Regions from separate parts of the Catellatospora chokoriensis genome, predicted to be linked through region 1. Evidence: riboswitches for the same ligand, from Rfam matches in the RefSeq annotation. Region 1 holds a riboswitch; the other holds the start of a gene.

The links. Region 1 has a riboswitch for cobalamin ahead of HAV39_RS19405 (VWA domain-containing protein). Riboswitches for the same ligand answer to the same signal wherever they lie in the genome.
Region 2: linked by a shared signal. The riboswitch ahead of HAV39_RS13560 (acyl-CoA thioesterase) and the one ahead of HAV39_RS19405 (VWA domain-containing protein) in region 1 are both predicted to bind cobalamin.

Annotation. Positions count from the first base shown of each region.
Region 1 covers NZ_JAAOTI010000012.1:119,835-123,368, reverse strand. Annotated here, with positions in the region: gene HAV39_RS19405 (VWA domain-containing protein) at 1-1,439, opposite strand, end outside; cobalamin riboswitch at 1,604-1,767, opposite strand; gene HAV39_RS19400 (trypsin-like serine protease) at 1,989-3,425, shown strand; gene HAV39_RS19395 (M14 family metallopeptidase) at 3,521-3,534, shown strand, end outside.
Region 2 covers NZ_JAAOTI010000007.1:313,366-316,899, forward strand. Annotated here, with positions in the region: gene HAV39_RS13545 (alpha/beta fold hydrolase) at 1-441, shown strand, start outside; gene HAV39_RS13550 (hypothetical protein) at 694-1,038, opposite strand; gene HAV39_RS13555 (LysE family translocator) at 990-1,610, opposite strand; gene HAV39_RS13560 (acyl-CoA thioesterase) at 1,607-2,128, opposite strand; cobalamin riboswitch at 2,247-2,467, opposite strand; gene HAV39_RS13565 (LLM class F420-dependent oxidoreductase) at 2,650-3,534, shown strand, end outside.

The sequences.
Region 1 (3,534 bases):
CCCGCCGCCCCTTCCCCGGTCCCCTTCACCGCGAACAGCCGCGCCCGCCGCGGCGCGGCCGCCTCGGCGTGCTGCTGCCCCGCGGACGCGTAACGCCCCTCGTCGACCCCGTCCCGCTGCCGCGTGTCCCCGTGCGGCACCGGCCGCAGCGGCGTGCCGTCCTCATCGGGGACCGCACCACCGGGCCCGCCCTGCCCCGGACCGCCGTCCGGCCCGTCATCGTCGGGCCCGTCCGGCCCGTCGTCCGGGCCGGAGCCGTCGCCGTCCAGGTCGCCGTCACCGTCCCGCTCGGCCGCGCCGTCCGAGCCGCTGCCGAGGCCACCGTCCGGGCCGTCGCCGCGCCGGTCGCGGTCGTCCGCGTCGTCGGGCCCGCCAGGGTCGCCGCCGTCACGGGCTCCGTCGGCGTCCGCGGGCGGGGGCGCGCTGTTCAGCGCGTCCTCCAGCGCCTGCTCGTCCAGGTCGGGGGCGTCGAACGGGTCGCGCCGGCGGCGGTGTGGCAGGGCCAGCCGGGCCGCGTCGCGCACGTCCTGCGCGGTGACCCGGTCCCGGCCGTGCCAGGCGGCCAGGGCCAGCGCGGCGCGGGCCACCACCAGGTCGGCACGCAGCCCGTCGACCTCGAACGTGGCGCACACGTGGGCGATCCGGGTCAGCTCCGCGTCGGGCAGCCCCACCGCGGGCAGCCGCCGCCGGGCGATGTCGATGCGCTCGGCCAGCTCGGCGTCGGCGTCGGCCCAGCGCGCGGCGAACGCGGCCGGGTCGGCCTCGTACGCCAGCCGCCGCCGCACCACCTCCACCCGCTCGCGCGGCTCGCGCGGGGCGCGCACCTGCACCGCCAGCCCGAACCGGTCGAGCAGCTGCGGGCGCAGCTCGCCCTCCTCCGGGTTCATGGTGCCGACCAGCAGGAACCGGGCGGCGTGGCGCACCGAGACGCCGTCGCGCTCCACGTACGCCTCGCCCATGGCGGCGGCGTCGAGCAGCAGGTCCACCAGGTGGTCGTGGAGCAGGTTCACCTCGTCGACGTAGAGCACGCCGCGGTGCGCCGCGGCCAGCAGGCCCGGCGAGTACGCGGCCTGCCCCGCGGTGAGCGCGCGCTCCAGGTCGAGCGCGCCGACGAGCCGGTCCTCGGTGGCCCCGACGGGCAGTTCGACCAGCCTGGCGCGCCGGACAACGACGCCCTGACCGGCGTCCTGACCGGCGCTGTGCGGCCCGTCCGGGCACGCGCCGTAGGGCGACGCCGGGTCGCAGCCGAACCGGCACCCGGCGACGACGTCCATGCTGGGCAGCAGCCGGGCCAGGGCGCGTACGACGGTGGACTTGGCGGTGCCCTTCTCGCCGCGCACCAGCACCCCGCCGATGGCGGGCGAGACGGCGTTGAGCAGCAGGGCGAGCCGCAGGTCGGCCAGGCCGACGACGGCTGCGAACGGGTACGGCGGGGTCATGTCCCGCCCAGGCACGAGCCCATGCGCGAGTCCTCTCCGCGGGTTTCCTCGCCCGCGAACTCCGCCGGTGGCCCGTCCCCGCGGCGCGCCGGAACGGCGCACCACCGAGGGCCGCCCTCCGGCGTCGGTGACGTCACGACGCCGTGCGGCGTCGCGAGCGGCCGGAGTGTCCTGGCTCCCGGATCGACGCTTCCCCTCGGCCTTCCAACCGTGTCAACGGCCGTGGCCTGGTGCCGAAACGGCACGCGTCATGCCGACGGCGCCGTTCGGGAGGGGTCGCTCCCCGGTGACAGTGGCGGGACCGCCCCGGATTCGCACCGGGTTCCTCCACTGCCGCTCACCGGTCATCGTGACGGACGCGGTGCGCCGCGTCAAAGCGGGTCGCCCGTCCGGAGGCGAGTGTCACGGCCGCGGCTCGCCGCGACATCAGTACGTAACAATCAACTTCGATATTGCTATGTATCGTTGTCTTCCGCTAGCTTCCAGGGAAACTCTCCGGCGATCCGGCGCCAGAAGCGCTCGGCGCCGGGTGGACCTTGGGAGGATCCTGTGCGGAATTCACTACGAACGGCACTGCGTGCCGGCGCGATCGCGCTGGCCGGTGCCATGCTCGCCCTGGGCTCGGCCGCGGTCCCGGCGCAGGCCGCGCCGGCCGCCGACCCCGGCCCGATCACACCGCAGGTCGTGGGCGGCACCCCGGCCGCGCAGGGCGAGTTCCCGTGGATCGTGCGCCTGTCCATGGGCTGCGGCGGTGCGATGTACACCCCGAGCCTGGTGCTCACCGCGGCGCACTGCGTCGGCGCGACCGGCAACAACACCTCGATCACCGCCACCTGGGGCGTGGTCGACCTGCAGGATCCGACCCGGACCACCCGCACCTCCAACTACGTCTACCGCGCGCCGGGCTACAACGGCAACGGCAAGGACTGGGCGCTGATCCGCCTGTCCAGCCCGATCACCGCCGCCCCGCTGCTGAAGATCGCCACGGACACGTCGCTGCACAGCGGCAACTTCCAGGTGATGGGCTGGGGCGCCGCGACCGAGGGCGGCGGCCAGCAGCGTTACCTGCTCAAGGCGCAGGTGCCGTTCATCAGCGACACCCAGTGCCAGGGCGCGGGCGGCAGCTACTCGGGCCTGATCTTCAACGAGGAGATCTGTGCCGGCAACTACACCTCCGGCGGCGTGGACACCTGCCAGGGTGACTCCGGCGGCCCGATGGTCAAGCGCAACGCCAGCAACGAGTGGATCCAGATCGGCATCGTGAGCTGGGGCATCGGCTGTGCCCGCCCGCAGAACCCGGGTGTGTACACCGAGGTCCGCTACTTCGCCACCGACATCTACAACGCGGCGGTCTCCCTCGGCGGGGCACCGGGCGGCGTGTCCGTCACCGGCCCGGGCAACCAGTCGACCACCGTCGGCAACGCGGTCACCCTGAACAGCTCCGCGTCCGGCGGCACGTCGCCGTACAGCTGGTCGGCCAGCGGCCTGCCGGCCGGCACGTCGATCAACTCGTCGACCGGCCAGATCACCGGCACGCCCAGCACCGCGGGCACCTACACCGTCACCGTCACCGTCAACGACAGCGCCGGCGGCACCGGCACCGCCTCGTTCACCTGGACGGTCAACCCGGTCGGCAGCTGCGCGGCGGCCACCAACGGCACCGACGTCAGCATCCCCGACAACAACACCACCGGCGTGTACAGCAACATCACGATCTCCGGCTGCACGGGCAACGGCTCGACGACGTCCAAGGTCGAGGTGCACATCGTGCACACATACAAGGGTGACCTGATCGTGGACCTGGTCGCGCCGGACGGCTCGGTGTACAACCTGCACAACCGCTCCGGCGGCAGCACGGACAACATCGACACCATCTACACGGTGAACCTGTCCTCCGAGGTCAAGAACGGCACCTGGCGCCTGCGCGCCCGCGACGCCGCCTCGATCGACACCGGCTACATCAACTCCTGGACGCTCACCCTCTGAGTCCGTCGCACCACCCCGGGCCCGGCTCCGCGACCAGCGGGGCCGGGCCTTCCGCCAGAACTCGCGCCTCCACCTACCCCCTCGGAGGTAATCCCGTGCGCAGACTCGC
Region 2 (3,534 bases), on a different contig from region 1:
GCAGCCCGCGCTCTGATCTCGCCCGCGGGATACATCCGGCTCACGATCGACCCGAAACTGGCGTCAGCGTCGGCGGCGTGGCTGCTCCGACCCACCGTCGACCGCACCCGCAGCATGCTCAGGCTGTTCGTCGCATCCGGCCAGAACCCGCCCGAGACTGAGGTGGAGTGGATGACGCTCGTGGCTGCCAATTGCCGCACTACGCTGGCCCCGCCACCCCTGCCCGCACAACTGCTGACCGACCGCGCGCAGCGGCCCTGCGTTGTCGGCGTAGGCGAGCACGACCGCTTCCTTCCGCCACGACGGCTGGCACCAGCAGTGCGGCGCAGCATGAACCTCGACCTGCGAGTCCTCCCGAAAATGGGCCACCTGACCACACCCGAACACCTCGACGGTGTCGCCAACCTCATCGCCGAGGTCGTCGACCCGCCGCGCAGTTGAGAATTCTGCGCGTGAGTACGCCGGGTCCAGGCATCGGCACGGCCCGGCCGATACCGAGATAGGCCCCCACATTCCCGGTGCAGGCGACTCCTGGCTTCCGTCGCCGCACTCGCCTTATTCGGCGTAGAAACCTTCCCGCGCCTGCGTTTGGCATGGCCTCGGTGCAAAGTGCTCGGGCCGCACGTCGAAGGAGGTCTTCGCCAGAGTGGCCGCGCTCACCGTCGGCTCGATGTCATCGGCTGTGGCCAGGCCTCACTCCACCCACGCCGACAGATCGCGCTGTTCGGCAGGTAGCGAGCTCAGCTCGGCACAGAAGGCACGCAGATCGCGGGCACGCAGCCATGCCTCGAACGCCGACTCGAACACAGCCCCCAGCTGTGAACACGGCGGCGATGTGATCACGCTGTCGGTGATGCGAATGAAGATCAGTTGGTGGTCACCTCCCGGCAGCGTAGACGGCGAGACGCAGGCGCAGATGTGCGAGGTGGTGACGCTTGTGACCCGGTGCTGCGGCGAGCCGATCCCGACCGCAGCACCTTCTGCACGGTCTAGAAGAACGCCAGTTTGATGCCCAGCCCGATGAACGCCGCCGCGCATCCGCGCTGAATCTGCCGCTGCCACGCGTGCAGCCGGTGTGCCAGCCGCCCGGCTGCGGCGCCGAGGCTGACGTCGACGGCCAGTTGCACGGCGATGAACAGCACGCCCAGGGTGATGAGCTGGGCAGTGACGTGTCCACGCGACGGATCGGCGAACTGGGGCAGGAACGCCAGGCTGAACAGGATCATCTTCGGGTTGAGCAGATTGGTGACCATGCCGCGCCCGAATGCCGCCCGGCCGCTGAACCCCTCCGCCGCGACGCCGGTGGGGGCGGTCGCGGGGCGGCGCAGTGCCTGCACGCCCAGCACGACCAGGTAAGCGGCACCGGCGTACCGGATCGCCTCGAACACCGGCGGCGATCCGGCGACCAACCCGGCCAGGCCGGCCACGACGGCGCTGATGTGCACCGCTTCTCCAGCTGCGACACCTGCGGCGGCGAGCATCCCGGCGCGTGTGCCGTAGCGGGCGCCGTTGGCGAGCACGAACATCATGTCCGGGCCCGGGGTGAGCATGAGCAGGGTGATCGCGGCCAGGTAGCCGACCAGCACCTCGACCGGCAGGAGGCTCATCATGCCGTCCCGCCGTGTGTGGTGAGTGCCCGGCGTAGCGCGAGGCGGTGCCGGCGTCGGATCTCGGCCTGCTCGTACTGGCGGCGGTCGTCGTCGGTCTGCGGCAGCAGCGGTGGGATCGGCCGCGGTTGGCCGAGGTCGTCGACGGCGACCATGACCAGGTGCGCGGTGGCCACGGTGGTGGCGGGCACGGACCGGTCCCACCGGTCGGCGGTGACGGTGACCGCGACCTCCATGGACGAGCGCCCGGCCCAGGTGATGCGGGCTCGTACATGGACGACGTCGCCGACGCGGACGGCCTGCAGGAACGCGGTCTCGTCGATCGCGGCGGTGACGGCCGGCCCGTCGGAATGGCGGGCCGCGACGACCCCGGCCACGGAGTCGATGAGGTTGAGGATGCGCCCGCCGTGCACGGTGCCCATCAGATTGGTGTGGTGCTGATCCATGATCTGCGACAAGGTCAGCTCGGAAGCTGCCGGGGGTCGCCCGGCCAGTGCCGGGCGCAGTGCGGTGGCGGTCACCGGTGTGTCCCTCCCTCGAGAACCACACCGCCGCACCACGCGCAGCGTCCCGGCGCAGGGCAGCACGACACACCTCTCCCTGCCCAGGCCCACCCGCGAGGCCGGCGGCGGCGCACACGGCGTGTGCGCGGCACGGGCAGGTCTTCGGACTCGCGGGCAGGACCGGACACCGTCCGATCACCTACTGGCCGTCGCTTCCCAGGCCCTGCGGCCCAGTGCTTGTTGACGGCGGTCGTTCCCGCTCACCGCTGCGGGGCAGTCCCGGACTCTCACCGGGTTCCCTCTTACGACACCCACCGGACCAGGACCTGTGGGTGAACCAGCGCCGCCGAGAGCATAACGGCCGGATACCGTGACGACCCAGCGGCGAGCCGGTGTCGCCGATCACGGCCGCCTGGTCTCCATGCCCGGCATTGACGGGATGAATTCGTCGCCTTGCGCAGCGAGGTCTTTCCGCCCAGCTCATGTCTCGGTATCCCATTGGCCTCGCCTTGCCGTGCGGCTTGTGCCACATCGTGGGAATGGGCCTGTCGAACCAACTGTTCCCTTCAAGTCAGGGCAGAAGCACCGAAAACGGTCGGTGGGCGGACATCGGCGTCCGTGTTGTCTGCCGCACCGATTTCAGCCGCATCTTCGGGGAGAACGACATGGAACTTGGTCTCGCATTGCCCACGTCCGGCCCGCAGACCTCGCCCGAGACGATCGTCAAGGTCGCCAAGGAAGCCGAGCGGCTGGGCTATGCCGCCCTGTGGACCTATGAACGTCTGCTCCGTCCGATCGACGACGTCACGCTGTGGTCGGGTGGTGAGCCACAGCAGGTGCCCGAGGTCTACCGCTCGGTGTACGAGCCACTGGAGACCCTGAGCTACGTCGCGGCCGTCACCGAGCGAATCAAACTGGGCACCGGAATCATCATCGCGCCGTTGCACGTGCCCGTGACGCTTGCTCGCCGATTCGCCACCCTGGACCGGCTCAGCGGCGGGCGGGTGCTCGCGGGCGTCGGTGCGGGCTGGCAGCACCACGAGTTCGACACGGCGAACGTGTCGCGAAGCCGCCGGGGCGACCGCCTCGAGGAGGTCATCGCGGCGATGCGCGCGGCGTGGGCCCCCGACCCGGTCCGGTTCGACGGTGAGTTCTACCAGATCGCGCCGTCGGAGGTGAACCCGAAACCAGTACAGGCCAACATTCCCGTGCTCATGGCCGCGATGACGCCGGCCGCCGTCAAACGCGCCGGCCGGATCGCCGACGGGCTGCTCCCCATCGCCTCATCGGCGCAGGAATTGGGCGACGTCGTATCCGCCTTCCATGCCGCTGCTCGTGAGGCAGGTCGCGACCCGAAGGACCTCACCGTGATCAACCAGCAGCCGTTCCCGGTACAGATCACCCGCACGCCCATGGGGTCGAAC